DNA from 3 places in the Helicovermis profundi genome. Region 1 is predicted to be linked to each of the others. Evidence: predicted binding sites of a transcription regulator. Region 1 holds the regulator's gene; each other region holds the start of a gene.
What was found. The regulator LexA, encoded in region 1, represses DNA repair genes until DNA is damaged. The targets are predictions, from matches to a motif close to AGAACANNTGTTCT.

Region 1 (7,978 bases):
TAAAATAATTGTTCAAATAAAATCTCCTGAAGATGGATACGTAAAATCAATAAAGTCTGATGATATTGGTATTGCAGCAATGGTACTTGGTGCTGGAAGAGAGACAAAAGATGATATACTTGATTTAGGCGCTGGAATTATGCTTAAAAAGAAAGTTGGAGATAAAGTAACTAAAGGCGACGTTATTGCAGTTTTATATGCAAATAAAGAAGAAAAAATAGAAGATTCTAAAAGAAGATTACTAAATGCTTATACTTTTACAAGTGAATTCGTTGAGAGTAGAAAACTTATTTTAGGACTAGTTAAAGATGATAAAGTTGAATTATTTTAATTAATTATAATGATGCATAAGTAATACTTTTATTAGTTAGAAAAAAGTAGTAAACTTTTAAAAAAAGTATGTGGAATTTAAAATCTGCATACTTTTTTTCATTCTTTATCTTGCATAATTATAAATTTGTGATACAATACATATTAGTATATTTAGATGAATAAATCATACAGAGATATGATTTCATTGATATTAAAAGGCGTGCGCTTTGTGCAGGTGTATATTTTAATTATTAATCAATCGATGGGGTTATTCATATATTATATGTTTGCGCTATTTTTTTTAGTTGGTCATGCATAAATATACATATAGATACATGCCTTTTATTTTATTTGCCCAAAATAGATTAGAAAGTATATAACTATACATAATTATGCAAAAACAAGAATTAATATAAGGGGGATTTATGAAAGGTTATTTAATTTTAGAAGACGGAACGACTTTCGAGGGAAAGTTACATGGAGAAATAAAAAGAACTTTTGGTGAAGTCGTTTTCAATACAAGTATGACAGGTTATCAAGAAATTTTGACTGATCCTTCTTATTATGGACAAATTGCAGTATTAACTTACCCACTAATAGGAAATTATGGAATTGATAATAGTGTTAATCAATCAAAGTCTATAAAAGTTAGGGGGCTTGTTGTAAGTGAATTCAATAATTATGTTGATGAAAGTGATAGTAATTCTTACTCATTAAACGAATTTTTACTTAATAATCATATTACTTGTATTAGTGATATAGATACAAGACATTTAACTAAAATTATTAGAGAAAAGGGTGTAATAAATGGCCTTATTATTTCGAGTCTTAGTAGTATGCCAACATTAATTAAAGATATTAAGGAATATGAAAATATTAAACCAGTATATAAAATAAGCACAAAAAATATTTATAAGTTAAAGCCAAAAGGCCAGTCATTAAAAAGGGTTGGTGTTCTTGATTTTGGTATTAAAAAAAATATTTTAGATTCATTATTAGCTCGAGGCATTGAATTAATAATTTTTCCAGCTGACACAGATTTTGAGACAATTAATTCTTATAAAATTGATGGTGTATTTCTATCAAATGGACCAGGAGACCCAAAAGAACTTATAAATATTATAGAAACTGTTAAGAAAATTATAGATCATTATCCTACTTTTGGTATATGTCTTGGTCATCAACTAATAGCATTAGCACTTGAATGTAATACTAAAAAAATGAAATTTGGACATAGAGGCGCCAATCAACCAGTAAAAGATATCTTTAATAATAGGGTCTATATAACAGCACAAAATCATGGTTATGTAGTTGAAGAAAATACCATAGATTTAGATAAAATTACAATTACTCATATAAATGTAAACGATAATACTGTAGAAGGAATAAGTCATAAATTCAAACCAGTATTTAGTGTTCAATATCATCCTGAAGCTTCACCTGGTCCAAAAGACTCAGACTATTTGTTTGATTCATTTTTAAAATTACTACTTAAGAAGGAGGCATAAATGGATAAAATAAAAAAAGTACTAATAATTGGTTCCGGTGCTATTGTAATTGGTCAAGGCGCTGAGTTTGATTACTCAGGTACTCAAGCATGTAGAGTCTTCAAAGAAAATAAAATCGAAACTATTTTAATTAATAATAATCCAGCTACAATAATGACAGATAAAGAAATAGCAGATAAAGTATATATGGAGCCAATAACTTTAGAATTTTTAGTTAAAATAATTGAAAAAGAAAAACCTGATTCTATAATGATTAGCGTAGGAGGACAGACTGCCTTAAATGTTGGTATTGAACTTGAAGAAAATGGCCTTTTAGATAAATATCATATTAAAGTATTAGGTACTCAAATTGAAGATATTAAAAACTCGGAATCAAGAGATTTATTTTATAATAAAATGATTGAAATTGATCAACCCGTCTTAAAATCTTCTTTAGTGAAAAGTTTAGATGAGGCAAAAAATATAGCAGAGTTAGTAGGTTATCCATTAATAATAAGACCAGCATACACATTAGGTGGAAATGGTGGTGGAATTGCAGAAAATGAAGAAGATCTTGAAAGGATTGTTACTTCAGGACTTAACTTAAGCGTTACAAGTGAATTACTAATAGAGAAATCTATTAAAGGATGGAAAGAAATTGAATATGAAATGATGAGAGATAAAAATGGAAATATAGTAACTGTATGTAACATGGAAAATATTGATCCAGTGGGTATTCATACTGGAGATAGTATTGTAGTAGCACCATCGCAAACACTTTCTGATATTCAGTATCAAAATTTAAGAAATGCAAGTATAGAAATTATTAATAGTTTAAATATAGTTGGAGGTTGTAATGTTCAATTTGCTTACAATCAGATAAAAAAAGAGTATGTAGTTATTGAGGTTAATTCAAGAGTAAGTAGATCTTCTGCACTAGCTTCTAAAGCTACTGGGTATCCAATTGCAAAGATTACAGCAATGATTTCTTTGGGCTATACTTTAGATGAGATTGTAAATGATGTAACAAAAAAAACAAAGGCTTCATTTGAGCCTTCTCTTGATTATATTACAGTTAAAATTCCAAAACTTCCCTTTGATAAATTTAGAAATTCTAAAAATGAGCTTGGAACATCAATGATGGCAACAGGTGAAGTTATGGGAATTGGAAGGAATTTTGAGAGTGCACTATTAAAATCTATTAGATCTTTGGAAATGGAATATTTTTCTTTATATAATGAAGAATTTACACGATATACCTTAAGTGAATTATTGGATAAAATAAAATTTGTTGATGATATTAGAATATTTTATTTGGCAGAATTGATTAGAAGAGAAGTAAGTATTGACTTATTAGAAAGAATAACAAAAATAGATAAATTTTTTCTAAGTAAAATAAAAAATATTGTACTATTAGAAAAAAGCATTTTCAATAGAGATTATAAAACTATTACAAAAAAGGAAATTGAAAATTTAAAGAAAAATGGATTTTCAGATAAGGGCATTGCAAATCTAACTCTTTTTTCTACTGAATTATTAATTAGAGAATATAGAAAAAAATTAAATGTTTTTCCTTCTTATAAAATGGTAGATACATGTGGCGGTGAATTTGATGCAATAAGTCCATACTACTATTCATCGTATAATGTATATGATGAAATAAAGGTTAGTAGCAGAAAAAAAATAATTGTTATAGGTTCAGGTCCAATTAGAATAGGTCAAGGCATTGAATTTGATTATTCAACAGTTCATGCAATACTTGCTCTTAAAAAAAGAAATATTGAAACAATAATTGTAAACAATAATCCTGAAACTGTAAGCACCGATTTCAATTTATCTGATAAATTATATTTTGAACCAATAACCTTTGAAGACGTTATGAATATAATTGATAAAGAAAAACCATATGGAGTAATACTTCAATTTGGTGGACAAACATCAATTAAGCTAGCTAAAAAATTTGAGGAAAATGGAGTAAATATATTAGGGTCAAGATATGATGCTCTGCATAAAGCAGAAGAAAGAAGTGAATTTATAAAAATCCTTGAAAATGAATCAATACTATATCCTAAAGGTTTTGGAGTGGATAATAATAATTTAAGTGAAAATGTAAAAAATGAGCTATCTTATCCTGTATTAGTTAGGCCAAGCTATGTACTTGGTGGACTTGGAATGAAAATAATATATGACTACAATAATTTATCATCTTACATCAATAATGCATTTAATAATAATCCAAACAATACTATATTAATTGATGAATATGTTGATGGAATCGAAATAGAAGTTGATGGAATAAGCGATGGAGAGGATATATTTTTACCAGGTATAATGGAACATATTGATCGAAGTGGTATTCATTCAGGAGATAGTGCTCTTGTTTTTCCGCCAATAAATTTAAGTAAAATAGTATTGGATGAATTATTTGTTATAAGTAAAAAAATTGTTACTGCAATTGGTATTGTGGGCTTATTTAATATACAGTATGTATTATCAAATAATAAAATTTATATTATTGAGGTAAATCCAAGGTCCTCAAGGACAATTCCTTTTATTAGTAAAGCAAGTGGTATAAATTTAGTAGAAAGCTCAATTGATATTATTTTGGGAAATAAAAAAATTAAAGAATTAGATTTAGAGTCTAAAGAACATAATAATGGATATTATATAAAAAGTCCTGTGTTTTCAACTTATAAAATAAAAAATGAAGATACCATTTTAGGTCCTGAGATGAAATCAACAGGAGAAACAATCAGTATTGATAAAACTTTTTATGGAGCATTTTATAAGTCTATGATTAAAATTGGGATAGAAGGAGAAAATATAAAAAAAATATTTTTTTCAGGTGGCAAAAATAAAACTGAAGAAATTGATGTAATAATAGGGGATTTAATAGAAAATAATGTCAATATATATGTAAGTGAAGAGGATTATATTTATTATAAAAATAAATATAATCAAAAGTGTGATTTGATACATGAAGTAACTTTTAGTGAAACAATTGTGAAAATAAAAAATAAGGAATTTGATTTTGTAGTAAGTCTTTCTTCGTTTAATGAAAAATATAATTCGTATTTCAAAAAAATTAGAAGAGGAGCGATTGAAAACGGTCTTCCATGTATTACGAGTACTGATTCTATAAAACATCTAGCAATTATGTTATCTAAGAATATTAAAAAGAAAAATTTACAAGTATATAATATTAATATGAAAGAATTGTAAAATAACAAAAAAGTAAGGCGTTAGACCTTACTTTTTTTACATATATTCATATGTAGTCAGCATAATCTTATTATGTTGACTACATTCTTCTAAACACACCTTTTACAATCCCAAGAACAGAAACGTCTTTAGAAATAATTGGGCTAAGTGCAGAATTTTCAGGTTGCAACCTAATATGATCAGATTCTTTATAGAAAGTCTTGACAGTAGCTGAGTCATCAATAAGAGCCACAACAGTATCACCATTTTTAGCTTGATTTTGCTTTTTTACTATTACATAATCTCTGTCAAATATGCCTGCTTCAATCATGCTGTCACCTTGAACACGTAACATAAAAAATGTTCCTGAGTTAACCATGTCGCTTGGAACAGGAAATTGTTCTTCTATGTTTTCAACTGCTAAGATGGGAACACCTGCAGTTACATTTCCAACAAGAGGAATATATGCCGTATTAGTGTTAATTAGTGATGTATCACTTAATGTGTCTTCAAGAATTTCGATTGCTCTTGGTTTAGTAGAATCTCTTCTTATGTAACCTTTTTCTTCAATTTTTTTTAGATGTCCATGGACAGTTGAAGTAGATTTTAGTCCTACAGCAAGGCAAATCTCTCTAACAGAAGGTGGATAGCCTTTCTTTGCTACTTCTGCTCTTATATAGTTTAAAATTAGAACTTGTTTTTTTGATAAATCAGAATACAAATTAAACACCTCAATATTTTTTAGTCTCGTAACCGTTCAATATACAGTAGTATATCATATTAAAAAAAAATAATCAAACAAACGTTCTGTTTTTTCTTTACAAAGAACAGACGTTCGGTTATAATATAACTAACAGAACATTTGTTCTAAAAATAGGGAAGGTGATTTAATTGATTAAAAATTCTAATTTACATACTAACTATATAAGAAAACCTCACAGAAAAAGAAAAATTAGAATAACTAACAAAAAAAGGTTTACATTTTTTATGATTCTAATTTTTACTATTATTATTTCTCTAGGTTATACTTTGAATATTGCAGAAGGAGCAAGCAAAACAGAATATACTGCCGTAACAGTTTCATACGGTGATACTCTATGGTCTATTGCAAAAGAATATAATGAAGAACATTTAGATTCAAAAGAAGATGTACGAACAATTGTTTACGTTATTCTAAATGAAAATAATATTGATGCAAATAAAATATATCCAGGTCAGATTATTTATATTCCATTAACTTTTAAATAACTTTACTAATTACCTTTGCTAGCTACATTAATAAAGACAATAAGGTATCTGATAAAAATATTGTGTTATGATTAAAAAAACAATCTAAAATCTATGAAGATTTTAGATTGTTTTTTATATATAATTTTCTACTTATAAAATTGTATACTTTCTATATGTGTTTCTTTTGCAGTAAATATTATTTTTAAATTATAGTTAGTTAATATATATATATAGTCGCTATATTCAATGTTATTAATATTATATATATTTATTTTGCTTGGTTCACCGATTAAGCTTTTTACTATCGAAGCTGACATAGTTGTATTGATATTGTCAACTGTAATACTATTAGTTATAATAACCTTATTTACACTCATTATGTGGTTTTTGTTGTATTTAAAATTTATAACCATTCCTAAATCAGTATAGATAAAAGTAATTTCAGAACTATTTTTTATAATGTTCGAGTCAGGTGAGCCAATAGAATTTAAAATTTCTTTATCACTTTTTCCTAAAAATTCTTGAATCACAAGGTCATTATTCTTAAAATATCCAATAAATATAGGGTTATTGGCAAGATATAAAGTTCCTAAACCATTATAAGCACCATTTTTGAAAGTTCCACTGTATATTGTTTCACTGTTATCAAATTTAATTCCTTGGCCACTATATAAACCGTCTTTAAAGTTACCACTATAAATGATATTATCTTTTTTATAAAGCACACCAAAATCATTATATAATCCTTTTTTAAATCCACCTTCATATATTAAAAGACCATCCTTGTTATATAAGCTTCCAACTCCGTTAAAACTATTATTTATAAAAGCTCCTGTATAGACGATTGGATTTTCCGGAGAATTTGCAAATAAAGTGCCTTCTCCATAAAACTTGCCTTTTTTAAATACGCCACTATATTCTACATAATTATTATCACTATTATAATATAATACGCCATCACCATCATAAAGATTGTTTTCAAAATTTCCTTCATATTTAATATTCCCGTTTGAAAAATATTCCTTTCCTTTATCGAAATATTTACCATTTTTAAATTCGCCTTCATATATAATTTTGTTTTTTGAATACAAAATTCCATGACCTACATATTGTCCATTTAAAAACTCACCTTCATAAAGAATGTCACCATTAGACTTATATAAACTACCCATACCAGCGTATTTTCCACTTTCAAATCCACCTTCATATTTTAGAGCAGAGTTTTCAAAGTATTCCTTTCCATTTCCTAAATACTCATTATTTTTAAATGAGCCTGAATATTTTATATTACCATTTTCATACAATAAAGTACCATCACCTGAATACTTACCATTCACGTAATTACCTTTATAAATCAAATTTCCAAAATTATCATAGCTTTTTCCATTTCCATTATATTCACCGTTTGCAAAATATCCTTCGTATTGAACATCCTCATTATTATAATATTTAATGCCATAACCATCATAACTCCCACTTTTAAAATCACCTTCATATTTTTTGTGGTTTAAATTATCAAAGAAAATACCTTTTCCATTGTAGAGTCCATTAGAGAATTCACCTATATATTTTTTATTAGAATTATCATAAAATGCAGTACCACTAGCATCGGGTAAACCATTACTTATTTTTCCAGAATAAATTAAATTTTTGTCAATTTTATTATTATAAATTTTTGCATTTCCTGTGTAAGTGATCTCACTAGTGCTATAAAATTTTTTATAAAGAATAGTATTGTTGGAAAGATA
Region 2 (7,978 bases), 340 kb from region 1:
GTATTTTCTTTTGTCTATAATGATCTATTTCCTCAAGAACTATTTCATCTTTTAAAAATACTTTAGAAAGTTTACTGCCCTTTTTAAGCCTTAAAACCTGAACACCTTTTGTTGATTTTGTAGCTTTTTCTGGAATAAGTGACGTATTTACAAGCATAATATGATATTCAATTCCCTTGAATGATCTTGATAAGACTATATCTATATCTTCTTTAATATATAAAATTCTAATTAATTTTGAATCATTTGAATAAGCTTTTACAAGTCTTTTTCTATTTGTTTTTGTTTCATACGATTTAAGTGGTACTCTTGCTATTTTACCATTTTCAAAAATGAATAATAAATGACCCTCATAGTTATTTGTAACTACAGTAAATATAGCTTTTTCACTTTCATTCATATCGTGAACATTAGGTACATAAACACCTAAACTACTTGCTTTATGGTCAGGTAATTCGTAAAGCTTTGATTTATAACAGTTACATTCATTTGAAAAGAAAAGAATATCACTTTTATTACTACTTTCAAATTCTTGAACAATATAATCATCTTGTTTTAATTTTTGATTATTGCTTGCTCTGAGAGAAACTAAAGAAATTTTCTTCAAATATGAGTGTGCTGTAAAAAATACTTTTAAATTATAATCATCAATTTCATTTTTAGGTGTATGAATATCAATTGTATCATGTCCTACAATTTCTGTCCTTCTAGGTCTTTTATGTTTCTTTATTACTCTTTTTAAATCTGAAATTATAATTTTATTTATTCTATTCTTGTTTTGTAAAATATCATTTAAATCTTTAATTTCAGCTTCTAACTCTGCTATTTCGCTAATTCGTTTTAATACGTAATTTTTATTTAGGTTTCTTAATTTTATATCTGCAACATAATTTGCTTGTATTTCATCTATTTTAAAGTAATTAATTAAATTTGGAACTACTTTATCATCACTTTCAGTTTTTCTAATAATACTAATTGCTTTGTCTATATCGAGCACTACAGTTTTAAGTCCATATAGTAAATGTAATTTATCCGATAAATTTTTTATATCAAATGAAACTTGTCCTTTTATTGATTTTGTTCTAAACTTAAGCCATTCATTTAAAATATTTTTCACTCCAAGAACTTTAGGTCTACTTTCTATAAGTAAATTAAAATTGCATGAAAACGTATCCTCAAGTGGAGTGTATCTGTAAAGTTTTATCATAAACTCATCTGGATTAACATTTCTCTTTAGATCAATTGTAATTTTAAGACCACCTAAATCCGTTTCATCTCTTATGTCTGATATTTCTTTTACTTTGCCATTCTTAACTAACTCTACAATTTTATCAATAATCGCCTCAGTTGTTGTTGTATATGGAATTTCATATATTTCTAAACAATTTTCTTTTTTTACGTACTTGTATTTTGATCTGAGTTTAAATGAACCTAGTCCTGTATCATAGATTTTTCTTATATCTTCTTCATTATAAATAAGCGAAGCACCTGTTGAAAAATCAGGACCTTTTAAAGTAGTCATTATATCAAAATTTGGATTCTTAATATATTCTATTGTAGAAAGGCATATTTCTTCAAGATTAAATGAACAAAAACTACTAGCCATACCTACTGCTATTCCTTTGTTTGGACTTACTAGAATATTTGGAAACGTAGTCGGTAAAAGAGTCGGTTCTTTTAACTCTCCATCATAATTATCTACAAATTCAACTGTATTTTTTTCAATATCTTTAAAAATCTCACTGCAAATCGAATCTAATTTAACTTCAGTATATCTTGATGCCGCAAACTTCATATCTCTTGATGTTGTTTTTCCAAAGTTACCCTTTGAATCTACATAAGGATGAAGAAGTGCATCGTGTCCTCTTGTAAGTCTAACCATGGTAGCATAAATTGCTTGATCTCCATGTGGATTAAGCTTCATTGTTTGCCCTACTACATTTGCTGATTTTGTTTTATTCGAAGTAATAAGCTTCATTTTAAACATAGTATATAATAATTTTCTATGCGAAGGTTTAAAGCCATCTATTTCAGGAATAGCTCTAGATACAATTACACTCATTGCATAAGGCATATAATTTTTTTCTAAGGTTTCTGTTATTCTTTGTTTCTCAATTTTAGCCACTATATACCCCCTAACTTATATCAATCTGCTCTATATATTTTTCACCATTATCAGCAATAAATTCTTTTCTTCCGCTTAAATTGTCACCTAAGAGTATATTAAACATATTCATAGTATCTTCTTCATTTTCAGGTTCTACTTCAATTAGTCTTCTACTCGTTGGGCACATTGTTGTCTCCCACATCATATCCGGCTCATTTTCACCAAGTCCTTTCGAACGTTGAATTGTGTATTTCCCCTTTAATTTTGATAATATATCCTGTTTTTCTTTTTCACTATAAGCAAAATGTGTTTTTTTACCTGATGTTATTTCAAAAAGAGGTGTTTCTGCAATAAATATTTTATTGTTATTAATAAGCGAAGGTGTTAATCTTTGAAACATAGTTAAAATTAGCGTTCTAATTTGAAAACCATCAACATCTGCATCCGTACATATAATAACTTTATCCCACCTAAGATTATCTAAATTGAATGTTTCTAAGTCTTTATTATGTTTAGTTTTAATTTCAACTCCACATCCTAAAACTTTCAATAAATCTATAATTATTTCACTTTTAAAAATTTTATCATAATCAGCTTTCAAACAATTTAAAATTTTACCTCTTACGGGCATAATAGCTTGAAACTCAGAGTCTCTTGCAAGTTTACATGCACCTAAAGCAGAATCACCTTCCACGACATAAATTTCTCTTTTCTCAGTTTCTTTTGTTCTGCAATCAACAAATTTCTTAACTCTATTTGTAACATCAAGTTTTCCGCCAAGTGTTTTCTTTAGATTAAGTCTTGTTTTTTCAGCCTTTTCCCTACTTCTTTTATTAATTAATACTTGATTAATAATTTTATCTGCAACATCTTTATTCTCTATAAAAAATATTTCTAATTTTGATTTAATGAATGAAGACATAAATTCTTGTATAAATTTATTTGTGATCGCTTTTTTTGTTTGATTTTCATAACTTGTTACAGTTGAAAAAGAATTTGTTACAAGCACTAAACTATCTTGTATATCAATAAAACTAATTTTCTTTTCATTTTTAGTATATTTATTTTCCCTCTTTATATATTTATCAATTTCATAAATAAAAGCTTGTTTAACTGCTTTATCCGGAGAACCACCATATTCAAGATAACTTGAATTATGATAATATTCTAAAAGGTTAACTTCGTTATTAAAAGAAAACGCAATCTCAACCTTTACTTTATATTCAGATTTATCTTCTCTATCTTTTCCTCTTCCTTCTTTTGAAAAGAACAAAACATCAGTAAAATTCTTCTCATTATTAATTTCTTCTAAATAATCTTTTATTCCATTTTCATAAATATATTCATGCGTAATTTCAGTATTTTCATCAATCAAAACAAATTTCAAACCACTATTTACAATTGACTGCCTTTTTAGAACATCCATAAAATGCTCAATTGGAATATCAATATCAGTAAATACATCAAGATCAGGTTTCCATTTATGTATAGTACCTGTTTTTTTATAATCAAATTTCTCTTTTATTAAACCACCAATATTTTCACCTTTTTCGAAATGCAATGAATATTTATATCCATCTCTAAAAACTTCAACGTCCATATATTCAGAGCTATATTGAGTAGCACATGTTCCAAGCCCATTTAATCCAAGTGAATATTCATAGTTTTCACCATCATTATTCTTATATTTTCCACCCGCATATAATTCGCAAAACACAAGTTCCCAGTTATATTTTTTTTCACTGTTATTGTAATCAACAGGAACTCCTCTACCATTATCAATTATCGTAATAGAAAAATCCTTATGTTTGATTATTGTAATTTCTTTTCCATATCCTTCACGAGCTTCATCAATAGAATTTGATAATATTTCGAAAAATGAATGCTTTGATCCATCAAGTCCGTCAGAACCAAAAATAACAGATGGTCTTTTCCTAACCCTATCAGCACCCTTTAATGAAGAAATACTTTCATTTCCATAAGTTTCATTGACTTTTTTCACTACTCCACCTCTTTACATTTTTATGTTTAGGTCATTTAGCACATTTATTAGTTTATCACTTAATAAGCACTCTTTCAAATATACTTTTGTGATTTCTATTGATTGTATATTTTTTATGTGCTATAATCACTTTAAGTTTTCTATTAGCGTACAAATGTACGTCATTCAAACACAGAGGTGATGAGATGGATAAAAACAAATATCTAGTAATTAGTATTGATGTGCTTCCAGAAGTTTTCGTTAAAGTTATTGAAGCAAAAGAACTTATAAAAACAGGAGCAGTAAAAGGAATTACAGAAGCTGCTAAAAAAGTTGGTATAAGCAGAAGTACTTATTATAAGTACAATGATCATGTATTTACTTTAAAAGAAGGTGCTATTGGCAAAAAAGTCACAATTTCACTTCTCTTATCACATGAATCGGGTGTACTTTCAAACTTTTTAAAAATAATAGCAAATAATAATGGAAATGTTCTTACTATTAGCCAAGATTCTCCTATAAAAGGTATTGCAAATGCTACCATTACATTTGACATTAGTAATATCAACTGTACTTTTTACGATTTACTTGAAATATTAAAAGACTTAGAAGGAGTTAAAAGGTTAGATTTAATAGCGATGGAATAACATTTGGAGGTAATATATGAAATCAATAGCTCTACTAGGATATGGTACTGTAGGTTCAGGGGTATATGAAATAATTGAAAAAAATTTAGAAGATATTAAAAATAAATACAATATAGATTTAAAACTAAATTTGATTCTTGTATCAAACTTAAAAAAGTATTCATCTCATAATGAATTTAATCTTTTTACAAACTCAATTGATGTAATAAAAAATGCTTCTCCTGACATCGTAATCGAAGTAATGGGTGGTTTACACCCTGCTTATGAGTATGTAAAATATTTTCTTGAACATTCTAAGCATGTTATAACTGCAAATAAAGACTTAATTGCAGAATACGGCGAAGAATTAATGAATATTGCAAAGCATAACAATGTTAGTCTAATGTTTGAAGCTAGTGTGGGGGGAGGAATTCCCATTCTTAAACCACTTAAAGAATGCCTAGGTGGAAATAATATCGAATCAATTGCTGCAATCATTAATGGTACAACAAATTTTATTCTTTCAAAAATGTACGATGAGAATATGGGATACTTTGAAGCATTAAAGTTGGCGCAAGACGCTGGTTTTGCAGAATCAGATCCAACATCTGATGTCGAAGGACTTGATGCAAGTAGAAAAATTTCAATTCTTTCTTCTTTAGCTTATTCAAAAAAAATAGATTGGAAAAAAATCAAAACTATTGGTATTACTGATATTAACTTAAATGATATTACAAACGCCAAATCAAAAAAACACAAGATTAAATTGCTTGCTATATCAAAACAAAACGATGGTGATGTGTATTTGTCTGTAAGACCTGTGTTCGTCCATAGAAGTTCATCGATAGGAAAAATTGACAATGAATTTAATGGAGTTGTAATCGATGGTGACTCAGTTGGAAATTTAATGTTCTATGGTAAAGGTGCTGGAAAATATCCAACTGCAAGTTCAATATTTGGTGATTTAATTGCAATTATGCAAAATCAAGTCGACAACAGTAATATTAAACTATCAAGTGATTTTAATTTTATTAAAAATTTTCCTCTAAAATCTAAATGGGTACTTAGAATAGATACTAATTTTCCAGATGAAACAACTTCTCAAATTCTAGATGAATTCAGTAATCTTCCTATTACTATTGATAAATCAGGTGATAACAAATCACTTTATATTACTGTAAGTGAATTTACTGAAGATGAGTTGCTTGAAAAAATCGAAAATTTAAAAAATATCTCTGTTAAAGTAACAAAGTATTTTTTAATTTATGAATAGAATTCTAAATATGGGTAATCGAGAGTTTAAAATACTAAGTTATAAGATAAATAATATAAATATTTAACAAATAAAATAAAAGGTGGTAATACTATGTGGAAAGGCTTAATCAATGAATATAAAAAATATTTACCTGTAAATGAAGATACAAAAATCATATCTCTCTCTGAAGGAAATACTCCTCTAATAAGAGCGACTAATCTTGAAAAAATATTTAAAGGCATAAAAATTTACTTAAAATATGATGGTCTTAACCCTACTGGATCTTTTAAAGATAGAGGTATGACTATGGCTGTTACTAAAGCCGTTGAAAGCGGTTCAAAAGCAGTTATTTGTGCTTCAACAGGAAACACTTCAGCATCAGCTGCGGCTTTTGCTGCAAAGGCAGGAATTAAGTGTGTTGTAATTATACCAGACAATAAAATAGCTCTTGGTAAATTAGCACAAGCAATAGCCTATGGAGCTAAAATTATCCCAATCAAAGGAAACTTTGATGATGCACTTGATATTGTAAAAAAAGTTAGTGAAAATAATCCAATTACTATGGTTAATTCAATTAACCCTTATAGAATAGAAGGACAAAAAACAGCTGCCTTTGAATTAATTGATCAAATTGGTGATGCTCCAGATTATTTGTTTATTCCAGTCGGTAACGCTGGAAATATAACAGCATATTGGAAAGGCTTTAAAGAATACAGAGATTTAAATAAATCTTCAAAACTTCCTAAAATGTATGGATTTCAAGCAGCTCTTTCAGCTCCAATTGTTGATAATAAAGTTATTAAAAATCCTGAGACAATTGCAACTGCAATTCGTATAGGAAATCCTGCTAGCTGGGACAAAGCAGTAAACGCTCTTGAAGAATCTGATGGATATATTGATAAAAGAAGTGATGAAAAAATAATGGAAGCCTATAAATTGCTTGCAAGAAGTGAAGGTATTTTTGCAGAACCTGCTTCATGTATTTCAATTGCTGGTTTAAAATTTGCATATGAAAGCGGAAAAATAAAAGAAGGATCTACAGTTGTGTGCGTATTAACTGGTAATGGGCTTAAAGATCCAGATGTAGCGATTTCATTAAGTCGTGACTTAAAAGTTTATGAAAATGACTATGATGTATTAGAAAAGGTAATACTAGAATAATGTTTACAATAAAAGTACCTGCAACTACTGCAAATATTGGTCCAGGATTTGATTCTATTGGGATAGCCCTAAACTTATTCAATGAAATAACAGTAGAAAAATCCGATAGTAAAATTTTTGATTGGGGTAATACTGGAATTACTCTATCAAAAGAAAAAAATTTAATATTAACTGCGCTTGAATATACAATGGATAAATTTAATATATCTTCTGGATATCATATTGTTTCAGAACAAATGGATATTCCAATATCTAGAGGTCTCGGAAGTAGTGCGGCATCAATTGTGCTTGGAGTATATGCTGCTTTTTTCTTAATGGATTTTAAGTTTGAAAAAGATAAAATACTAGAAATTGCCACTGAGCTTGAAGGGCACCCCGACAATGTAGCTCCAGCTATTTTTGGCAATTTAATTTCTTCAGCATTACTTGAAAATTCTGTTATTTATTCTAAAACTTATATTCCAAATGAAATAGTTTTTAATGTTTTAATTCCGGATTTTAAATTAAGCACAGAAAAAGCAAGAAGTGTTCTTCCCTCTTCCTATTCTAAAGAAGATTGTATTTTCAATATCTCTAGAGTTGCACTTCTAATTAGTGCTTTAAATAATAATGAAATTAGCATAATTAAATACGCTCTAAAAGACAGAATTCATCAACCTTATAGATTAGACTTAATTGAAAATGGACAAAATATTTTTGAATATTTAGATTCAATTAAGTCTTTAGGTTATTATATTAGCGGAGCGGGTCCAACTTTAATTTCACTTGATAAAACAAACACTGCTGAAAAAAATAAAAAGCTTATTAAAAATCATCTTGATAAATACAAAACAAATTGGTTAGTTAAA
Region 3 (7,978 bases), 300 kb from region 1:
TTATTAATGGTATGCCTTATAAATTTGAAGAAAGTAAAATTATTAATAAAGAACTATATGTTGGATTTAACGAATTTATGAAAGTTATGGGATTTAACAGTACAAGTGATGATGGTGATATTCAATTTTTTGATAATAGAGCTACAGTAATTAACATAATGGAAGGTACAAACAATTATTCATTTGTAAATCCATTTTCGAATGGAGCTTTTGATAGTGAATACGCTTATAAATTAATTAATGGTAAAAAATATATTTCTTTAAATTTTATAGTTAGTATAACAGCTTCAACTATGAGAAATAAAGATAATCAAATTATTATTGAATCGTATGATTACGATGGAAATAAATATTCTAATAGAATTGATAAATTAAAAGAAAAGTATCCTTTGTTGGTTAATGCATTTGAAAGAAATTTAAATACTTCGTATTTTGAATATAGTAATTTTAATATTAATTTTTTAGACGAAGATTATAAGTCAAGTGTTGAAAAAAGAATTGATAGAAAAATGGATACTTATTATCAAAAAACTCGCTATAATTCTTTTGAAGAGGAAAAAAATTATCAAATTGCTATAATTGGTGATAAACAATATTTCACCTTATTGACAGGCGAGAACCCTGGTAATTCTTGGGGCGGGGACATTTACGATTATGAAGTTCCATCTTATATTGATAAATTAGATTTAAGTGAAATTCCTATTGAAGTATATAAAAATCAAGTAAATAAATTTGATGAATTATTGCTTAAAGATATTTCGAATTGTATTAATAATATTAAAAAATATTCAGAAGGTGAAAATACAGTTTTTGAAATAAGTATAAATGATTCAGTACCTAATTTAAGCTCGCTATATCTCTATAGAAGTGCTCATAATGGCAATAATGGAGGTATCATTTTAAATGAATCTAATTACAAGGACTTTGTAGTAAAAATTACAGTTGATAAAACAGGTATATTGATACGAAAAGAAATTGATGCTAGGATTGATTTGAAATCAATTCAGACAAATCATCACGTTGAACATTTTGTTAAATTAGATTCTAAATATAAAAATTATGGATCTGAATTAGGTGTTCATATAAATTCTGAAAAGAAAACTAATACTGTTAAAGTTACTATTTATGAACTTGAAGAAGTTAATAAATATGAAAATAATGAAGGTCAGTTAAAGGATACTAATAAAGATGCAACAAATGAAGAGGATTCCATAATAACTGTGGATCTTGATGTTGTTCATTTTGAAGATAAAGCTTTTGAAAAATTAGTGAGGAGAATACTGGGTATTGGGAGTGATGTTCCTCTAACAAAATTGAATCTTGATACTATAACTTATATAAATGTTATAGGAAACCGTATATATGATAGAAATGAGGAGTTTTCTTATGCTATTGGTAATCTTGATTTGGGAGAAGATTATGTAGATGGGACCTTTTATAAAGGGGATCAGTATAAGAAAATTAAAAGAGGTGAAATTAAATCTCTTAAAGATCTTAAATATTTGACGAATTGTGAGGAAGTAGTTATACTTAAAAATCGAATAACTGATGTTAGTGGATTTAGAGATGATATTGCATACAAAAATGTGGATTTTACTGATAATTATATTAAGGATATTACACCGTTAAGGGGTAAAAATATTTTGGTTATTGCTTTAACAGCTAATGATATTAAAGATATTACACCGTTGTCCTCTACTATAAAAAATTTATATGGATTATATATGGGATACAATGAATTAACAAATGTTGAGTTGTTAAAAAGAGGGAGTAACTTAACTACCTTAGAACTTAATAATAATTTGATTGAGAATATTATACCGCTTGAAAATATTGGTTCGATCCAAGACTCCTTAGAGGATGTTTATAAAGGGAATCCTGGACTTCATTAATAAATAAATGAATTTCTTCTTTCAAAAGAACTTCTATGTCTACTATTTTCAAGAAGTGGAAGTATTAGAATACAATGCATCTTATGAATATAAAATATACTACTATCAAAAATTTAGTAGTATATTTTTATATTTTTTGTTTATATTATTTATCCGATGCCTTAGAGTTCTAATACCACCACTTCTTAAAAAGTGGAGGATAAAGAACTCTAAAAAGGCTATGGATTATGTTTTCTAAGATTCAGTGGGAGTAAAAACTCCCTCTGAATCTTAGAAATTCATTTATAAAAGAAAAATTTCTGCTATTAGCAGAAGTATTAGTTTTTGTTTTTTGTGATAATAAAGATATAGAAATTCAGTAATATAGGCATAGATGAGTATTTTAAAGGAGAGAAAAATGATCGAGAGAATAATGTTGAAAATTCAGAACCAAATAGTTGAAGTAGATAAAATGCATAAAAAAATGATTTTATCTACTTGGTCAATGATTTTAGCTATGATAGTGATATATATTGGGCTAGCAATATTTATTATGAGATATACGGATATAAGTCATAGATCAGTTAGAAATTTATTTTTAGTAGTTATATATTTTATATATTCAAATCACAGGAAAAAGAAACAAAATTTTATTCAATTTTATAATACAAATATAACAAATAAGATTATTGAAAGTATTGATGATAAGTGGAAGTGTAAATTTGATGACGGAATTTCTAAAGAAGACATTTTGAAGACGAATCTTATTAAGAATGATGAATATTTTGAATCATCAAATTTTCTTATGAGTACTATGGATGGGATGAAATTTAGATTTTCTCAAATATTAACGGCTCGAAAGTCGAAATTCTTAAAGAAATTTTTAAAGACAAAATTTTTAGGATTTTATTTTGAAATTAAATTGAGTAGAAATATTGAAAATCAATTAAGTATTCACACAAAAAAAAGTGATTTTAGTGAAGAACCTAAGTTTATAAAATCAGCAAATTTAGGACTTAGAAATTTTGATAGTGAGTTTTTTGGATATTGTAATAGTTCAGACGAAATGCTTGATATATTGTCTTTGACTATAATTGACAAATTAGTTGATATAAATAAATCGCTGAAACATGGACTATCACTTAATTTAAATAACGATAGATTATGTATTGCTATAAATTTAAAAGGACCAGAATTAGAACCTAGTATATATAGTAAAATTAATTATAAAAACGTAATAAATTTATACACAAAAGTTTTTAGTATTGTTGAGGAAATAGTAACACTTATTGATAAAAAAAATAGTGTAAATATATATGATAAAAAAACGTCTTAATAATACATGAATTGTTATACTAGATTAAATATATGAAAATGAGTGCTTTATTTTTAAAATAAAAGGGGGAAGTTTTAATGGTATTATTGATTATTGCATTATTATTTTTTATAGGTACAGTTATTAACTTGATTAATGCTCTTTATATAACTGCAATAGTAGAATTATTTATAGGCTTGTTATTAGTTGGAATATATCGTTTTGTTAAATTAGAAGAAAAAAAAGAAGTCGAGTTTTTAGAGTGGTTATATGAAAATCATGATAAAATTATTAGTGAAAGAGCATATTACGATGATGTTAGAATTACACCAAGAACGGAATTGAAACAATATCAACTATGTGTATCATTTTTAATAGTAAGTTTAAAAATGAATTCTAGATATTTTATAATTGATAAGAACCCTAGTAAACTTATTGGTGTAATTTATTTTTTAATGACGACTGTTTTAGGTTGGTGGGGGTTGCCATGGGGACCAATATATACAGTCGGAGCTATGTTAACCAATATTAAAGGTGGTAAAAAAACTACTGTATGTAAATTGTTGTCTAAAATGAAACAAATAGAAGAAAAACAAAATAAAAAAATAATTGCATAAAAAACAAAATAAAAAAAATTAGTTAATAGGTGAAATAAATAAAAAGCTTATAGGAAAAAATCCTTAAAGCTTTCTATTTTTTACCGCTTGAATATTAAAAACATTTTTATATAATTGTTTTAATTAAAAAATATAAATTTTAAATTTTTTATAAAACGTTTGCAAATTGCGATTTTGGTTCATCAAAAATTAATTGATATCTGAAAATCAAAAAAGCTGTATCTTTTCTTGATTTTACATCAATTTTTAATAAATCGACTCTTCTTCCATCTGTAAGAGTTAATTTACTTCCTTGTACTTTTTCGCCATATGCACTTACTTCTTCAATTTCGCTTAATTCTAAAGATTCCTTTACGCCAACTGCGTAACCTAAGGTAGCTTTAAGGTCTCATGTAGAGCAAGCTTTTGCTTCACGATCTTTAAGATTTAAAAGGATGCTTTCTTTTAGAGCATCTTCAACATTTGTTTTAATAAACATTTTATCCTCCTAATATTTATTAGCTAATGGTTGCATTTTTTTTAACAATATTTAAATTATCCACTGTAATTTTATAGTATATAGTGAAAAGTTGCAATAGAATTTAGGTAAGTAGATATTTTAACAATGCAAATTGTTTATTAGTGAAAAATAGAATAATGAATTTTGGGGATTATGGTTTATAAGTATATACGTATAAAAAAATATTTACTATATACAACCGAACATATGTTTGCTAAAATATAATAGGTGATAATAATGAATAAAATAATATTTCATATAGATGTAAATTCTGCATTCTTATCGTGGGATGCAGTGGATAGATTAAATCATGGTGAAAAAATTGATCTTAGAAAGATTCCTTCTATTGTAGGAGGTAATCCTATTAATAGGCATGGAATTGTTCTTGCAAAATCGATTCCAGCTAAAAAGTATGGTATCAAAACAGCTCAAACTTTAGTTGAAGCATATAGGCTATGTCCAAATTTGGTATCAGTTCCTCCAAGGTATCATATATACACTAAGGCTAGTAGAGCAATGATGAAACTTCTTAGAGAATACTCTCCAAATATTGAAATTTACTCTATTGATGAGTGCTTTTTAGATTATACAAACATGAAAAAATTATTTGCCTCTCCAATTGAAGCTGCCTATATGATAAAAAAAAGATTATATGATGAACTTGGCTTTACTGTTAATGTAGGAGTTTCATCAAATAAAATACTTGCGAAAATGGCTTCTGATTTTCTAAAACCTGATAGAGTACATACTTTGTTTATAGATGAAATAGAAGAAAAAATGTGGCCACTAGATGTATCAAAACTTTTTATGGCAGGGCGCTCGAGTGTTAAAAAACTTAGAAAATACGGAATTAATACTATTGGAGAACTAGCTAAAAGCGATTTAAGTTTTTTAAAACATATATTAAAAAGTCATGGTGAATTAATTTATAATTTTGCTAATGGTATAGATGATTCAAAAGTAGGAGATTTAAAATATTCTCTTATAAAAAGTATAGGAAATTCAACAACTATTTCTTATGATGTAACTAGCGAGGAAGATGCATATAAGTATTTACTTTCACTTTCAGAAAGCGTTGGTATGAGACTTAGAGCAGTAGAAAAGAGAGCAAAAGTTGTTGTAATTACTATTAAAACGAATGAATTTATTGTAAGTCAAAAGCAAAAAAAGTTATTCGAAACAATAGTTTCTACAAATGAAATCTATAGAGAAGCTAAGCGTTTATTTGATTTGCTTTGGGATAAAAAACCAATTAGACTTTTAGGTGTAAGGGTTGTTACTACTGAGAAAGAACCTTTTAAACAATTATCTTTTTTTGAAAATAAAAAAGAAATTAAACTCGAAAAGCTTGATAATACTTTAGATGAACTTAGAGAAAAATATGGTAAAGATATTATTTTAAGAGCTACATTTCTACGTGGTAAAGTAAAACCGATAACGGGCGGAGTATCGTCAGAAGACGATTACCCTAAAATGCGAAGTCAGCTGTAAAGTGAACACAATTTTCATTTAATTGTCATAAGACTGTGACAAATTAAATCTATAATTAAAACAACTTAAAAAAAGATTATTAGTAGTTACAACTTAACTTAAACTTATAGACAATTATTTGAAAGGAGAATTATAATGAAAAAAATAATATCAGTTTTATTAATAGGTTTAATGATTTTATCAGCAGTAGGATTATCTTTTGCTGATGATACCGTTGGTGCAGTTTCGGCAAAGAAAGATACAAGTTATACACTAGAGGAAATGCTTGAATATGCGATTGAAGATGAATATATGGCAAAAGCAGAATATGATTATGTGATTGATAATCTTGGCGGAGATAGACCTTTTACAAATATAGTAAAAGCTGAAGAAAGACACATTAGTTTATTAAAACCTTTGTTTGAAACTTACGGAGTAGACTTACCTGAATTTGATAGCAATATATATTTAGTTAAACCTGATAGCCTAGAAAATTCATTCACACTTGGTATTGATGCAGAAATTGCAAATATAGCAATGTATGAAGCGTTTTTAAAAGAAGACTTACCTAAAGATGTTCAAAATGTATTTGAATATTTAAAATCAGGATCTGAAAAACATCTTAAAGCATTTGAAAATGGTGTAAATGGAAATAAAGTACAAGGAAGAATAAATAATAGAAAAGGTCGAAACAGTAATAATGAAAGACTAGGTATTGGCATTAGACGTGATGGCTTTAATAGAAAATAATTACAGCTACAGTAGTAAAAAAACTAACTTTATTAAGAGTTAGTTTTTTTACATTAAATTTTAAATAAAACCCATTTACAAGTATTAACTTCGTATTTTATTTCAAATATTTTTAAAGTGCTATTAATTACACTCTCACATTCAAAAACATACATTAAATTTCCACCAAATTTTTCTGTTTTAACACATCTGATTTTATCAATGCTTATAATTTTATCTTCTTCAGATTCTTTTAATCTGAATTTTATAGGGTGTATTTTACCATCTTTTTCAAACCATGCAATCATATCAATTGCTTTATAAACAACCTTCATATTAGCACCTTTCATTTTTTAGTAATAAAAATTAGTGATTTCTATTTCATTATATACGAACGTGTGTTCGTAGTAAAGAAAAAATATTTAATATTTTAAATATTTGTGTATAATAGTATTAATAAATATTTTAATTAGGAGGGAAAATATGTTAGCATTACTTTCGCACTTTAGGTTTTTAATACTTTTTTTTATGGTTATTATATTTTTATATGTTTACTTAAAAATTGCACCTAAAAAAATGTCTTTTGATAATGGAGGTAATCAAATTAAATTAAATAAATGTCCAGAATGTGGTAAAGAAATTAATAGTAAATCAAAATATTGCCCATACTGTGGTTATACTTTTGATGGAAAGGATAAAATATGAAAAATAAAAAGAGCGGAAGATTTATAAAAATACTATTAATTATAGGTGCAATTTTTTTATTAATTGTAGGTGCAATATTTAATATGGTTATTGGATATTTTTCGGGAGACGATGATTTTTATAAAGTTGAAGGAAAGTGGGAAGGAAAAATTGATGAAGAAGTAAATGTTATAACTACTATTGAAAAGGGAAATGTTAAGGTAGATGGATATACATATGCATATATGGATATTGATTTAGCGGATGGTAGTGAGAAACTATTTGAAAATGTTAAATTTAAAGATGGTAGAATAATCAATGCAGATGAAAATCCACAAACTGAGATTGATTTGAATTTATCTGGCGATGAAAAGAAACTTAATGGAACAATAAAACTTAAAGGTAAAGAACTACAAAAAATAAGTTTATCTATGCATTGATGTTAGTTTAGTTAAGAAAATCAAGGCGTATATTAAAAAATAATTTAAACAAATTCTATTTAGATTTTCTATAATAATTATTGTTCAAATGATAATAATTAATTTATATGATTAAATTGTATTGACATAGATAAGTTAATTCACTATAATACTAAGAAATGAATTGTTTGAAAATTATGACGATATAATAAGATTTAGTTTAATTTGATTTGGAGATGTATATTATGATTAATTCAAGAAAACCTATAAACTTTTTAAATAAATTATTAGTCCTCACTAGCAAAGGTTTAGTCCTCGTACTAAACGTTTGTTTAAAGCTATGCAATTTAATAATTTATAAAAAAGAGGTTTAT

Region 2: AACH12_RS05200 (DNA gyrase/topoisomerase IV subunit B) is a predicted target of LexA. The motif match lies at 4,257-4,270, and genes of this name have one in related genera.
Region 3: AACH12_RS08170 (DNA polymerase Y family protein) is a predicted target of LexA. The motif match lies at 4,503-4,516, and genes of this name have one in related genera.

The regions. Positions count from the first base shown of each region.
Region 1 covers NZ_AP028654.1:1,538,301-1,546,278, forward strand. The annotation lists gene AACH12_RS06785 (pyrimidine-nucleoside phosphorylase) at 1-331, shown strand, start outside; gene AACH12_RS06790 (carbamoyl phosphate synthase small subunit) at 738-1,820, shown strand; gene carB (carbamoyl-phosphate synthase (glutamine-hydrolyzing) large subunit) at 1,821-5,021, shown strand; gene lexA (transcriptional repressor LexA) at 5,101-5,721, opposite strand; gene yneA (cell division suppressor protein YneA) at 5,892-6,248, shown strand; gene AACH12_RS06810 (MORN repeat-containing protein) at 6,377-7,978, opposite strand, start outside.
Region 2 covers NZ_AP028654.1:1,194,672-1,202,649, reverse strand. The annotation lists gene AACH12_RS05205 (DNA gyrase/topoisomerase IV subunit A) at 1-2,125, opposite strand, end outside; gene AACH12_RS05200 (DNA gyrase/topoisomerase IV subunit B) at 2,136-4,109, opposite strand; gene AACH12_RS05195 (ACT domain-containing protein) at 4,295-4,735, shown strand; gene AACH12_RS05190 (homoserine dehydrogenase) at 4,752-5,987, shown strand; gene thrC (threonine synthase) at 6,081-7,130, shown strand; gene thrB (homoserine kinase) at 7,130-7,978, shown strand, end outside.
Region 3 covers NZ_AP028654.1:1,836,546-1,844,523, reverse strand. The annotation lists gene AACH12_RS08185 (protein kinase domain-containing protein) at 1-1,892, shown strand, start outside; gene AACH12_RS08180 (DUF3137 domain-containing protein) at 2,290-3,207, shown strand; gene AACH12_RS08175 (hypothetical protein) at 3,285-3,803, shown strand; gene AACH12_RS08170 (DNA polymerase Y family protein) at 4,540-5,793, shown strand; gene AACH12_RS08165 (ferritin-like domain-containing protein) at 5,929-6,522, shown strand; gene AACH12_RS08160 (hypothetical protein) at 6,576-6,836, opposite strand; gene AACH12_RS08155 (zinc ribbon domain-containing protein) at 6,985-7,206, shown strand; gene AACH12_RS08150 (protein-tyrosine phosphatase family protein) at 7,203-7,625, shown strand.